DNA from 3 places in the Halobacillus sp. AWM4_238 genome. Region 1 is predicted to be linked to each of the others. Evidence: riboswitches for the same ligand, from Rfam matches in the RefSeq annotation. Region 1 holds a riboswitch; each other region holds the start of a gene.
What was found. A riboswitch is a leader RNA that binds a small molecule or an ion and turns the genes downstream of it on or off. The one in region 1 is predicted to bind thiamine pyrophosphate.
Positions count from the first base shown of each region.

Region 2: another riboswitch for thiamine pyrophosphate. It lies ahead of thiT (energy-coupled thiamine transporter ThiT); the one in region 1 lies ahead of thiW (energy coupling factor transporter S component ThiW).
Region 3: another riboswitch for thiamine pyrophosphate. It lies ahead of ACXACN_RS06625 (YkoF family thiamine/hydroxymethylpyrimidine-binding protein); the one in region 1 lies ahead of thiW (energy coupling factor transporter S component ThiW).

Region 1 covers NZ_JBSWSY010000002.1:2,780,458-2,785,248, reverse strand. The annotation lists gene ACXACN_RS13890 (PucR family transcriptional regulator) at 1-1,548, shown strand, start outside; gene ACXACN_RS13885 (DUF3221 domain-containing protein) at 1,567-2,094, opposite strand; TPP riboswitch at 2,206-2,315, shown strand; gene thiW (energy coupling factor transporter S component ThiW) at 2,422-2,910, shown strand; TPP riboswitch at 2,916-3,021, shown strand; gene tenA (thiaminase II) at 3,064-3,750, shown strand; gene thiD (bifunctional hydroxymethylpyrimidine kinase/phosphomethylpyrimidine kinase) at 3,747-4,559, shown strand; gene thiM (hydroxyethylthiazole kinase) at 4,550-4,791, shown strand, end outside.
Region 2 covers NZ_JBSWSY010000002.1:542,449-547,239, reverse strand. The annotation lists gene ACXACN_RS02840 (phospholipase D family protein) at 1-1,006, opposite strand, end outside; gene thiT (energy-coupled thiamine transporter ThiT) at 1,719-2,285, opposite strand; TPP riboswitch at 2,374-2,474, opposite strand; gene ACXACN_RS02830 (alpha/beta hydrolase) at 2,556-3,296, opposite strand; gene ACXACN_RS02825 (SDR family oxidoreductase) at 3,250-4,152, opposite strand; gene yfkAB (radical SAM/CxCxxxxC motif protein YfkAB) at 4,325-4,791, shown strand, end outside.
Region 3 covers NZ_JBSWSY010000002.1:1,300,210-1,305,000, reverse strand. The annotation lists gene ACXACN_RS06635 (ABC transporter ATP-binding protein) at 1-886, opposite strand, end outside; gene ACXACN_RS06630 (ECF transporter S component) at 883-1,461, opposite strand; gene ACXACN_RS06625 (YkoF family thiamine/hydroxymethylpyrimidine-binding protein) at 1,458-2,063, opposite strand; TPP riboswitch at 2,157-2,260, opposite strand; gene ACXACN_RS06620 (hypothetical protein) at 2,378-2,608, opposite strand; gene ACXACN_RS06615 (DUF420 domain-containing protein) at 2,799-3,320, opposite strand; gene ACXACN_RS06610 (RDD family protein) at 3,603-4,028, shown strand; gene ACXACN_RS06605 (hypothetical protein) at 4,035-4,331, opposite strand; gene ACXACN_RS06600 (carboxymuconolactone decarboxylase family protein) at 4,607-4,791, shown strand, end outside.

The sequences.
Region 1 (4,791 bases):
GTAAGGAACAATGAATTTGTCTTGAGTACTGGGGTCGGGTGTGCGGAGGATGTTTTGGCTCTCGAAGGATATGTACAAGATGTGATTCGCTCGGAAGCCTCCGTCCTCGCATTTGCCACAGGACGTCACCTTTATAAAATTCCGGACCGGATCTTAAAACTGGCGGAAAGACATAAGCTGATTGTAATGGAAATTCCATGGGAAGTGCGGTTTGGAGATATATTACAGGATGTATTTCGGCTGATCAGTGAGGAAAATCGTCAGGAGCAGCTACGGACGGAAGAGATACGACAGGAGTTGATCAACTGTGTCCTGAATGGAAAAGGGCTGCAGGAAATCACTTCAATCATCTATGAGAACACCGGCATTCCTACGGCCATCAGTGATCATAACAAACAGATTCGGGCAAATCAGTATTTTGATCGTTATTACATCGATGTTTTGAATGGGCATGAGACTTCGCGGGAAGGAACACTTGTAGAAACAGAGATGGATAGTGATCATCCACTTCGTCATTACATTGAAACTTATGAAATCGCAGGTCAGCAGTGCTATCAGCTTACGATTTTATCAAACTATAAGAAACAGGGATATATTTTATTCAAACCCAAAGATATAAAGGATTTAACGTGGGTGAACTTTCACATCTTAGAACATGCGCTTACGGCCTGTGCTTTATATTTTGTCAAAGAAAATGCGATTGAAATGACCGAAATCAGGCTCAAAGATAACTTTTTGCTGGATTTAGCTAAGCAGGAAAGGGAGATGGACAGAGCCCTTTTATCCAAAGCGCAGCTTCTAGGTTATGATTTAGAGAAGCCTTATATTTGTCTCGTCGGCCACATCCGTTTTATTCAGTCAGAGGAAGAACGGACCACTTCGTCTGTGCCTCAAGTCAAATCGTCATCCATCAACAGCAGGAATTATTATATTCAGAAGGAAGTCACGCATGCAGGAGATGCGCTGCACAGAAGGACGATGACCACTTTTGATGAAGGGGAGGTCATTGTTTATTTGGAAACGGATCGCCCGGATTACGAAGAAACAGCGAATCAGTTTCTTGACCTGATTGAGCGGAGGCTGCATGAGTTATTGAAAGGGGTTACGATTAGCTGGGGGATTTCCTGCCATAAAGGTGGGTATCAAACTTTTCATAAAAGCTATGAGGAAGCGGAGACGGCATTGAAAATCGGTCAGCAGCATGAAGAAGGGGAGCGGACGTTTTTCAATGATACCAGGATGAATCGCCTGCTTATGGCACTTTCCCACGAAGAAGAAATCGGAGTGATTGTTTCCGACACGTTAGAGAAACTGATCGATTATGATCAGAAACGGCAGACAGAATTGATTCATACATTTATGGTTTACAACAAATACAACAGCAATGTCAGTCAAACAGCGAGAGCGTTGAATCTGCACCGGCAATCCTTACTGCATAGATTGAGAAACATTGAACATTTGACCGGACTATCTCTTCTCAATGCAGATGATCTTTTTTTGTTGGAACTTAGCGTGAGGTTATGGCTTTTGAAAAAAGTGGATGCATAGAGCGCTCCCGATGGCGCTCTACTTTTCATCTTTGACCGTCGTTTTCCATACTCCCTGGCTTCCCCCGCGTCGATCCAGCTTCACGGTCCACTGGTCGGACTCTTCATCAAAGGAGAGCAAAGAAACGATCAGCACATCTGTTTGTTCTGGTTCTGTTTCGGATAACGCTGTAGAAAGAGCTTCGGAAGCTTTTAAATCCGCTCCTTGAACTTCACTCATTTCAAGCTCCTGGACTTTTTCAGCTGTGGCTTGTTCTGGATAGGACTCAGCGATCTCCCCATCTACCCAGACCTCGACCTGTTTGCCGATCCATAGACCTTCAGGAGCTCCGGAGACCCACATGGCGCGTCCTTCCTCCCCTGATCCATTATCCATTGGTGTGACAACCAGGATCCGGTCCTCATCCTGATTCATGACAAAACCACTCATGTCCGGATCAGATGCTTCCACTTCATTCTGGTCTACTTCTTCTGTCTTAGAAATTCCACATGCACTAAGGAATAAAGAGGAAACCATGAACATACCAAGAATCCATCTCATTTTCATTATTCACACACTCCTTATCTTCTTATGTTGACGTATGAGCGGAAGGAAAAGTTTCACATGACAGAAACATCCAATTTTGTTATGATGAAAATCACCAAGCGAATAAGATTATGAAACTACTAGGGGAGCCTGAATGGGCTGAGAGGAAAGCGAACAAGTTTTCCGACTCTTACGAACCTGATCTGGTTAATACCAGCGGAGGGAAGTAGTCTGATGATACGTATATCGACTTACTTCATACCAGGCCAGGTCCTCTAAGGATCTGGCTTTTTTATTTGACTCCATTCAGCTCCTGTAAGGAAATCCTGTAAGGAAAGGTGGTGAAAGATGAAAAAGACTAAATTACTCACAACGATGGCTGTGCTTGTTGCCATTGGAACGCTTGGTGCTCAATTCCTTTGGTTCCCGGCTGGAATCGCGAAAGCTTATCCAGTTCAGCATGCGGTAAATGTGATAGCGGCGGTGGTTCTTGGACCCGTACCGGCGGTCGTGATCGCGTTTGTCATCGGGCTCTTACGATTCTTATTAGGGCTCGGCACCTTTCTTGCTTTTCCAGGCGGAATGTTTGGTGCATTCATGGCAGGGCTTTGTTACCGGATGTACGAAAGAAAAAGGTCTGCGGTCGTTGGTGAAGTGCTCGGTACTGGAGTGCTCGGGGCTTTAGCATCTGCTCCACTGGCATACGTCCTGATGGGAAGTTCAGTAGGTGTTTTCGCGTTTGTACCATCTTTTGTCGTAAGCAGTGTCTCGGGGGCTTTGATTGCTGCCTTCATTTTATCACGAGTGAAAGTTGAAAACATGATCTTACAACCATAATACACGGAAACTGCTAGGGGCGCGAGTATTCGCTGAGATAAGGAGACATTCCTTGGTCCCTCAATACCTGATCCGGGTCATGCCGGCGGAGGAAAGTAGTATCGATCCCCTTCTGTCCTCTAGTAGCTTCCGAGAATAATAGGAGGCTTTATCGTGTCTTTTTCCAATCAATTGAGAAATGAAAATCAAGACATCTATCAAAAAATCTTCACTCATCCCTTTGTCCAGTGTATTGGAAAAGGGATTGTCTCAAAAGAAGCGTTAACTCACTATATCAAGGCTGATTATGAGTATTTGAACGCCTTTATGCACGTCTATGGAATAGCTATATCCAAGTCTCCGGGAAGAGAAGACATAAAGCTGTTCAATGAACAGATCGATTTTATCCTGAACAGCGAAGTCCATCCTCATCATAATTTTTGTGAACAGATTGGCGTTTCCTATGAAGAACTGCAAGGATATCCATTGCCGCCAACCGCTGATCACTATATGAAACACATGCTTTTTCATGCCCATCATGGCGGCATTGGAGAAATATTAGCAGCCTTGCTTCCGTGCCCGTGGACCTATTATGAAATCGGAGTCGAGCTTATGAACAGCTATCAGCCAGGACCTGAACATCCTTTTCTTCCTTGGATCGAGTTTTACGCAGATGAGGAAGTGAAGAGCCTGACCACGGTGTTATGTGAGCGTCTGGATCAGTATGCGGAACGTGCCTCTGAAGCAGAAAAGAAGCGGATGAGAGAAGCATTTCGTAAAAGTTGTCAGCTGGAATATGCCTTTTGGGATATGGCTTATACGCAAGAGCAATGGCCTTGCGAAAAGGAGGGTGTGAGATGAGACAAGTCTCATGTGCGTTGACGATCGCCGGTACCGATCCCAGCGGGGGTGCCGGTATTCAAGCAGACTTGAAAACCTTTCAGGAGTTAATGAGTTATGGCATGAGTGTTGTCACCTCAGTCGTATCCCAAAACACGACAGGAGTGAAGGACGTTCATCATCTGCCGGACCCATTCATTTTGAGTCAGCTGAGAGCTATTTCAGAAGACATGCCTGTTCAAGCGCTGAAGACAGGAATGATTGCTAATAAGAGCATGATGAAAGTCATTAGCGAGTGGTTGGATGAAGTGGATGCTCCTTATGTCATGGATCCTGTTATGGTTGCTCAGAGCGGGGACCCGTTGATTGAAAAAGAAGATCAACGTTTTTTGAAAGAATATCTCGTACCGAAAACATCGCTCGTCACGCCCAACATCCCTGAAACGGAAGTGCTCGTCGGTGAGAAAATTGAAACAGAGGCGGATATGAAAGAAGCGGCCGAAGTGATCGTAACTGAATTAGGAGCAGGCGCGGCACTTGTCAAAGGAGGGCACCTCAAAGGAAGAGCCGTTGACTTTTTATACGATGGTGAACGCTTCTATGAATTTGGATCTGAACGTCTTGATTCTACCAATACGCACGGCACAGGGTGTACGTACTCAGCAGCCATTACGGCTTATCTGAGTCAGGGACACGCCTTACCAGAAGCCGTCAAGGAAGCGAAGTACTTTGTGACTGAAGCCATCCGCCACTCCTTTGATTTAGGAAAAGGAAGCGGACCGACCAATCATTTTGCTTTACGTGAGGAGGTTTTCAACCAATGGCTGTAGATATTATCGATAAAGTGAGAGAACAACGCCCGCTGATCCATCACATCACGAATGCGGTCGTCATGAATTTTACAGCGAATGGACTTATTGCTTTCGGAGGATCACCGATAATGGCCAATGCCAAACAGGAAGTGGCAGACGTCACCCGTTTATCACAAGGGCTGTTATTGAATATAGGAACCCTACACGAAGGCCAGGTGGAAGCGATGATCGTTGCAGGCAAGGCCGCCAA
Region 2 (4,791 bases), 2.2 Mb from region 1:
GATTCGCCGCATCATCGAGCGAGCTCATGATTTTCTTATCAGCCAAATAGTACATCCCGAGCCAGACGGTGTCCCCTTCACCAGCAGCAGACAATTCATCAAGAATGGCTCGATAAATCTTCCCTTCCGTAACAAATTGAGCCGTCAGCGGGCCTTTCTGTTTCTCCCACGAACGATTTTCATATTCAGGAAAATCCGCTTCCCCAGAATAGTTCACGACCGCTTCTTCCGCCTCTAAAATATCCTTAATGATTGGTCCTGTCATCTTGAACGCTACATTTTCATGATACCCGCTGGCATCATGAGGGTTGGCTGTCGAGACGATCGCAGCGTTTTCGGTTACGAGAATTTTCCTATGGTTCGCCTTGATGTTCAACAGCTTCATGTAAGATCGGAGCGACACATCCGGAGCTTCTTTGGCTAGAGGATTCTTGATCCAACCGTTGTCTCCTGTGCCCATCCACGAAAATAACAGCCGCCAGACGCTCGAATATAACGGATTTGAATCCCTCAATTTATTCAAATTGGTCAATACGACATCAACCCCGCCGTCCTCCAGACGCTTGATTGTCTCGGACTCATAAGATCCGTAAACTGTATTGATCTGATCGGTTATAAAGACGACCTTCAGATCAGGGACTTCCTCTTTTCTTTTTAGTATGGCGTCCACTAAATTGCTGGAGATTTGAGGAAATTCGTTCTTTCCATTCGTGTAGCCATTGAATAAAAACATATCGGCAACAATGAAGTCCTCGGCTTCCGAAATCGTCTTGTTGATCTCTTCAAAAACCTGAAGATCATGAACCGTCTTTCCTGCCTCATTTTCGTATGTTAAATCACGATAGAATTCGATATTTTCCATCTCGTGCGTTTCGCCTTCGTAAGAAATCCCCTCAGGCAGTGATTTCCAAGACGTGTGGTAAGCAATCGTAACACTGAGAATAGCTATGATAATGACGATGATCCAAAACCACTTACTTTTCCAAATCCGTTTCAAACGACTCATCATGAAGCCTCCTTATATCGAGTGCTTATCTTATTTTCACTATAATGAACCGTTTCAAACCTGGATACGCGAAAAACATCAAATCATACGCATTTTTATCGACTATATGGAAGGATTTTGGAAGACTCAGATTCGAGATGTATTCGGGGTTCGTTGCTGAGTTGAGCGTCAGGGGTGGTTGGGAAGCTAATCGCTTTCCTTTGGTGATTAAGGCAAGCCAGCTAAAGCTCTGCGGGGTCTCGCCAGCCAATCCATTCCCGCGGGAGTCTCGCAGCTTCCCAACCACCCCATTTGATTATGGGAGAAACGAACCCCTATACCAGGATGGAACATCTTCTATCATAACAACCTATAGTAAGAAAGCGCTCGATAACTAGCGGTTACGATACGATGGAAGATTTGTGTTATAGCTCCCCATAAGCATAGAAAGCACCTAATTATGGAAGTGGTTTCGAGACACTTATCTGACAAAGGGGCGGAGGGGAATGGCGAGACTCCTGCGGGAAAAAAGTGCAGGGTGAGACCCCACAGGACGCAGTCCGAGGAGGCTCACCGCGCTCCCGCGGAAAGCGAGCTATTCCCCGCAGCCCCCATCCACTCAACAAAAGTCTCGAAACGGAGCCTTCAAGAATCGGGAGTGTTTATAGAATTTGAGGACAAAAGGATAATGAAAATCCCCCGCTCGATTTTGATATCGAGCGGGGGATGATTGTTAGTGGCTTAATAGTTTTGGTCGTTTGACAAAAAGGAGACTGACGACGATGCTGCTTAAGATAAACGCCGGGAGCATGTATCCGCCGTTATAGACGAGGGAATACAACCAGACCGGCTGTCCTTCTGGAGCGAACTCACCGTAGAACACGATGCCAGCAAAAAAGTGACCGAAAAAGCGCAGCACACTTCCAATCAGGCAGCCGACAATAATCCATCCGATCAACTGGCGGTACTTATTCGACTTGATCGCATTCCAAAGCGGTTTTGCTACTAGTCCGGCCGTTCCAATGACGGCAAAAGCAACAACATAATCCAGAAACGCCTGAAGAGGGGTCATAATATAGGCGCCTGTCATAATTTGATAGATTCCTAAAAGCAGGCCGGTCGTGATCCCGCCTTTCACTCCCCAGCGGAAGGCCATGATGAACACGGGGACCATGGCAAAGGATACCGATCCTCCCTGTGCCCATAGCTTAAATGAAAGAAACGGGATGATATCCAACAATAATGCGAGAGCTGAAAAAATCGCGATTTCTACTAGAAATAAAACGCCACGATTTCTCATAGTTACATTCCTCCTAAATTTAGACACAAAAAAAGCAACGCCAAATAGGGAAGCTTCCTGATGGAGGAATCCCGCTTTTGCATTGCACCATCAAAAAAGCCGCCATCCCTACGCCAGTATTAACTGACAGGTTCGAAGGGTCTGAATTAAACATTCACTCTCAGCCGGAAGGCTCCCCTTGAAGGCTTTATACCGTTTACTTTTCTTGATTTGTCTCTATTATAATAAACTTTTTACTCGATTACAAAACCTTTTCTATTTCCCGGGCAATCACTTCGTGTTCGTATACATTTGGAAGAATTCCAGGGTACGTTCGATGATCATATCTTTGTCATGGTCCAGTGTCGCCACGTGGTAACTGTTCTCCAGATGGATGATCTCTTTATGTTCAGAAAACACCGATTCAAAAATGACTTCTGAATTGTGGGGTGGCACGACATGGTCTTCATCGGATACGAATATCATGATCGGACAGTGAATTTCATCAAGCCGGTCTCTCACCTTTCCCATCAATGTGACGAGCTCGCCAATCGATTGTACCGGTGTGCGCTCATAGGCAAGTTCAACGGTCTCTGAATCTTTGATATCCGATCCGATCGCGTCTAAAAAGCGTTCGTCTGTTCCCTGGCTGTTTTCAAGTGCAGGAACATCGATCGCCGCATTGATCGGAATGACTCCATCAATATCCCTGTGTTCACTCGCCATATACAAAGCGAGCGTTCCTCCCATCGATAGACCGACGGCGAATATTTTTGAACATCTCTCACTTAACCAGTCATACGCTTGTTCCACGGACTGCACCCAGTCCAAATGAGAGGTTGACTCCATGTCTTCTGGAGTCGTTCCGTGTCCTTTCAAACGTGGACAATAGACAGTGTACCCGGCCCTTGCATACGCTTCTGCTAGAGGCTTCATGCTTTGTGTCGTTCCTGTAAAGCCGTGAGAGATGAGGATGCCGACTTCATTACCCTCGAAGCGCATCTCCTCGGCTCCACGCATCACGTTTTCCATTCAACCCCACTCCTTTCGATTTCTCTTTTCCAAGGATTGTTTGTAACACGGTTTTCTCCAGCCACTTCCATGGAAGCAGTCTTTTGAACCACACATTGGCACGTACGCCTGCACCGATCGGATAGCGGAGTTTCACAAGCGATTCTTTTTCCATCAATCCCACCATCAAATCAGACACATCCTGAGGATTTCCGTGGGTTTCTTTATTCAACGCACTCCACAACCCTTTTATGTAATCAGCGTAAGGAGAATCCGGATCTTCGAGCGCCTCCGGCATTTCAAGACCTGTGGACCAAATATTTGTCTGATAAGAGCCCGGTTCGATCAGGGCGACATCAATGCCGAACGGTTTCACTTCAAAACGGAGACTTTCCGACAACCCTTCCAAGGCGTGTTTGGAAGAAACATAGGCAGACAATCCCGGAAAACCGATCAATCCACTCACACTGCTCACATTCAGAATCTTCCCTCTCCCCTGGTTGCGCATGAACGGCAGCACCGCTTGGGTTACGGCGATTACACCGAAGACATTCGTCTCGAACTGTTTGCGATACGTTTCTAAGGGCACCTGTTCAAGGAATCCCCCGACAGCGTAACCGGCATTGTTGACGAGGATGTCCAATCGGTCCAACGTATTCACTTTTTCCGAAAAACGCTCAAGCGACTGGGCATCTGTCACATCCAAGGGCCATATTTCGATTCGCTTTTGTATCTCCTCCTCGAGCGCCTCATACACCGATGCCTTTTCTATATTTCTCATCGTTGCGATGACACGAAACCCTTTTTCTGCACATTTCACAGCTGTATGGAAACCAAAACCACTGGATGCTCCTGTAATAAGTACGGTTTGATTCATCTTCTGACTCCCCCTTGTGCTAATCGTTACCCCATAACCTTCGATGTCACACCCTTGATCTCCTCTTTCCATAAAAGCGTGGACGCATATTGTATGGTTTTCGTCATATTAATGGTAAAATGGGAGAGGTGATCGACCGAATAAAATTTATAGAAAGGAAGTTTCATATTTTATGAGTACGAACATGAAGCTTCAGACGCTTACCCCTTCTTATGACCCGTGGGAAGCGTATATGGATGTAGAAGAACACGGAAGCATGACCCTATCGAATATTGAATTTACGACGACGACCCTCTGCAACATGCGTTGTGAGCACTGTGCTGTCGGATATACGTTAGGAGCGAAGGACCCGGAGGCTCTGCCGATGGACCTGCTCAGAAAACGGCTGGATGAAATTCCTCATCTGAGGACGCTCAGCATCACGGGCGGGGAACCGATGATGTCGAAGAAGTCTGTGGAAAACTATGTGGTCCCTTTATTGAAATACGCCCATGAACGCGGCGTGAGGACACAAATCAACTCAAATTTGACGCTCCCTTATGAGCGTTACCTTCCGATTATTCCTTATTTGGACGTTTTACATATTTCCCACAACTGGGGAACGATCGAAGAATTCATCCATACCGGATTTGCCCGGAT
Region 3 (4,791 bases), 1.5 Mb from region 1:
CCTCTGCTTGCAACCATGCGTCACCCGTCTGTGCGGATGGGGCAGGGGCTTTGAATGTTTCTTTTGACGGCATTTCTTCGATGTGAAGCGGGTAGGGGGCAGGCCAGCCTTGTTCCAGAGCTGTCCTTGTCGCGTAAGGAAGCTGGATGCCCATCTCATGGATTTCACGAGCATACGTTTTCAAATGGTCGTGAAGCGGACCATCGTAGGCGAGCTTCCCATCTTCATCGATGACAAGAACTCGTTCCAACAAGTTCAACCAGCCGTCCAACTTATGCTCGATGACAAGCAGAGTGAATGAGAGTTCCTCTTTCAATGTTGTCAAAAGCTGAATGAATTCCTTCCTTGCGATCGGGTCCAGATTGGCTGTCGGTTCATCGAGGATCAAAACATCAGGCTCCATCGCGAGGATGCAGGCAAGGGCAACTTTCTGCTTCTGTCCCCCGGAGAGGGAGGAGATGTCCGCTGTTTTGTATTCTTCCATCCCGACCTGACGCAGGGCCTTGTCCACTTTTCCCACCATCGACGTATGAGGCGTATTCAAGTTTTCCAACCCGAAAGCCACTTCGTCTTCGACCGTGATCATGCAGAATTGCGTCTCAGGATCTTGGAAAACGACGCCGACGTTCTGCGCCATGGCCCCCGCACGGTAAGAATCTGTCCGTCTTCCTTTTACGAGAATCTCACCTTTCATGGAACCATCCAGTTCGCGTGGATAGAGTCCGTTCAAACTATGGGTGAGCGAGCTTTTCCCGGACCCACTCGGACCGAGGAGGAGGACGCTTTCTCCTTCTTCGATGGAAAAGTCGAGGCTTGACAGCACAGGTTCCTGTCTTTCCTCATAAAAGAGGGTGAGGCCTTCGACGCGTATCACTTCATGCTTCATGCGGCTCGCTTCCTTCGGTATTCTTTTCCTAACGCAAAGCTTGAAAGGACGCCGGTCTTCGCTAAGGCATCACTGAGCGCTTTTCCAGCGACACCTGAGATGAGCGCCCCACTGATGACGCGGGCGATGAACATGGCAACGACGTACCCTTTGCTGAGCGCTGCGAATCCTGAGAGGAAGTAGCCCCAGACGAAGCTGAACACGGCCGCCATCACACCGGCAAGCATGAGGGTGAACAGGTCATACCGCTTGTACCTCGTCATCGCGAAGGCGGATTCTGCCCCGAGCCCCTGGATCATCCCTGAAACAAGCAGCATCGGACCGACCGCATTGCCGAGCAGCACTTCGACCGCTGCGGCAATCGTTTCGGATAAAAACGCGGCGCCGGGTTTGCGGATGATATAGGCCGCAATGATCGAGACGATGAACCAGATGCCGAAGATGAGGTCATAGCCGATCGGTCCGAAGAAACCGACGAGGATTTTTCCGACCGGCAGGAACGCGAGATATACGACGGCGAAGACGACAGAAAGGACGGACATGACGACGATTTCTTTTAACTTCCAACTGTTCATGCGCGCTCATCCTTATGGGAAGGGCTGTTGGCCGAGACCGTCACGGTCATCACTGTATGAGAAGAACCGCTCGCTTCCGTCTCTCTGAATACATCCTCAAGTCCTGTGAAAATGTCGCGCGTATCTCCGTCCAGGCGGGTCGAGTAGTGAGCGGGCGTAACTTCGACGCCTTTTTCTTTCATCGCTTCGATCTGTCTGTAGATGGTGTCCATATAATCGCCGCCACCCATTGGGTAGAGGGAGAATTTTGCTGCGATCCGCTGTTCGATTTCTTTGGACTGCGGCTTGTTCAAGCGTTCCTCTGATTCATCCATAGGCACGTCCCCGGACGAATCTCCCGGACAGCCGATGGAAAAGGTGCCTTGGAATGCGACATGCACACCCGTTTTCGCGATATGTAAAAGAATCGCTTCCGTAACATCGAAGACATGCTCCATCCGGCCACGAACCGTCGTCGTAACGTCATCCGTCTTCATCCACACTTTTGAGCTGTCCACTTCTTTCAAACTGTCCTTGATGTACTCCACGAATTGGTCTGACATCGGGTGGACCGAGAAGGAGCACCCCGCGATTCTTGACGTTCCACAATTGTTGTTATCCATTTCTATTCCTCCTTTTTTTGAGCACAAAAAAACTGCATCCGCCGGGAATGCAGTCTACCCATTCTAGTAAGGAAATTCTGAAAAAGGTCCTTGTGAATGACGACCGCACTTCCCCACGCTAGTATTATCTAGTTCGGGTTCCAAGGGTCGGAATCCATTCCTCTCAGCCGCTTCGTGCAGCTCCCCTAGTGCCTGATGCGTATGCAGTTGTTGTCCTTTGAATCCATCCTAGCGGAGAGTCGTAGATTTGTAAACCACCATTTTCGTAAAAAAACAGAAAGCTCCGGTCAACCGCAGTCGACCGGAGCGTAGGATCATGCTTTGGATAAACGCAGCTTCAATACGTTGTGATCTATGAAACAATCGAAATAAGGGACACGTTCATAGGGGTAATACGAGACGGAGGTCGGCGTCGCTTCCATCAATCGATACAGGTCTTCCGTGGAGGTCACATCATCCAAAATCAATTGGACATCATCACCAGTCAACGAGGAGAACTTGGCAGCTGTGAAACCTTCATTTTTCATAAATTGGAGTAAGTCCATGATTGTCTCCTTAAATTTTGACCTAAATGGTATATTTTCCCCGGATAGGAAAAATGAAACGTGACGAGCAAAAAAATAAAGGAAAACCTTTTCAATGTCTATCTAACTATTATCTTACAATAATATCCTCCAATAAGAAAGGAAAGACTTTCGACAAAAAGACAGGCGCTTTGCCGCTTCTTGTCGTTCATCAATAATAAGGGGAGATCATCAAGTATACGATGACGCCCGTCAAACTGACATACAGCCAAAGCGGCATTGTCCATCTCGCAATCTTCCTGTGCTTATCCACCTTCATCGCAAGCCCGCGGAACAACGTGAGCAGGGCGAGGGGAACGATGAGCGCCGCCAGTACGATATGGGTGATCAAAATGAAATAATAGATCGTCGCAACGATTCCTTCACCGCCGAAGGACGTCGACTCCGCCATCGAATGGTACGTCAAGTACGAAATGAGGAAAAGAGCCGTCGATGTGAACGCCGCGAAAATGAAGCGCTTGTGCCACTTTACATTTTTCCTGATGATCATGAACAACGCAGCCAACAGGAACACAAACGTAAAGGAATTGAGGACCGCATTCAAGAGGGGCAGGAGCTTGATGTTGAATCCGAGATCCCCATCGATTTTCGGTAAGAACAATAAGGCCACAACGATCAGGTTGATAGCGATGGAAAGTCCCACGACCCATGGGACGTAATTGAATTTCTTCATGGTATCGATCCTTTCATAATAACTTTATAGAATCCTAATCCAGTATAAAGAAAGTGAGGGGAGAATGCTATGACAGAAAACGCACAATTTGTCGAAGGAGCACATTCCGATTGAAATTTAGTGTGAAACAGGACATAAAAAGGGCTTCGAAAGCTGAAAAAAGGATAGTCATTGAAAAAGAGATGGGGCAAAAGCTCCATCTCTTTTCCTTCGTTCTGGGTGAATGGGCAAACCGATGACTACAAAAACCCATAGAATACAACACAGAAAGGAGGGACACTTATGTCCGAAAGAAACTTGTTCCTCAGATTCATAGGCACAGGACTTGAACTCTTAGTATCCGGCTTCCTCGCGATCCTCTATACAGCAACACAGGACACAGGGCGCGGCTTCGATCCCAACCCCGTCTTTTGGAAAGCCTTCATCATCATCCATGTCGCACTGCTCCTTCTGATCCCGCTGCTTGCGAAAGGGAGGACAATCGGCATGCTCCTGACGAATCTCACCATCCACTCCAATTCAGGCAAGCCGCCGAACTTCCTCCAGACCTTCCTGCGTGCCGTCTTAGGATTCGGTCCGGTCATCCTTACCCAGGGCATGTGGTACTGGGTATCATTCATCAGCGGGTTGATGGACTCGAAGGGAAGAGGGTGGGGGGAACTCATCTCTTACACGACGGTAAAAAGAAAAGAGCCCCCACTGGAGTGAAGGGGCTCAGGCAACCGCTGCTTTCCGGTGCCGGAACAGGCTTGCACTTATAAAAATGAATGTGATCAACACGAGGATCCACATCGCATCCCTGTAAGTAGAAAAGGATAGGGGTTGGATCCAGTCATGATAAAGTTCGATCGCGAGCCAGCCGATGGGGAAGACCGGTGCGGCGCTTGCGTAAGAAGCATTCAGGGCAGCCTTTCCTTCCTCCGTTTTTCCTTTTTTGCCCCAAGTAAAGCGTAAAAGGTAAACGAGCGCTATTAAAAAGATCGGGGTTAAAATAAGTCCTACAAACATCATAGTTGTTCCACCTTCCTTGCATTTTAGTTAATGATTTGATCTAAGTACTCATCCTGAGGATCACTTTGTCCAACATTTTTTTCGTTTCCGATGAAGTAGCCCGCTAAGGCAAGTTATCTTCTCTATTCTATACGTTTAGGAAAGAATAAGGTTTCAGCGCTGAGCACTCTTTTTCATAAGAAGACAGAAAATTCCCTCTCTTCATTTACGAAGCAAACTTGAAATGGTAAAATTTATCATAATAATGAACGAATGAAAACAAAGGAGAGAGGACTATGGGAAACGATCTACTCTATGCAAAATCATATTTTGAGAGGCTGCCGGAACTTGGGGATTTGGCACCAGAAGCGTTCAAAGCTTTCGTAGCGTTCGATAAAAAAGCGCTCGCCCCAGGAAAGCTGAATGGAAAATTAAAAGAATTGATGGCTGTAGCTGTTGCTCATGTGACAGGATGCCCGTA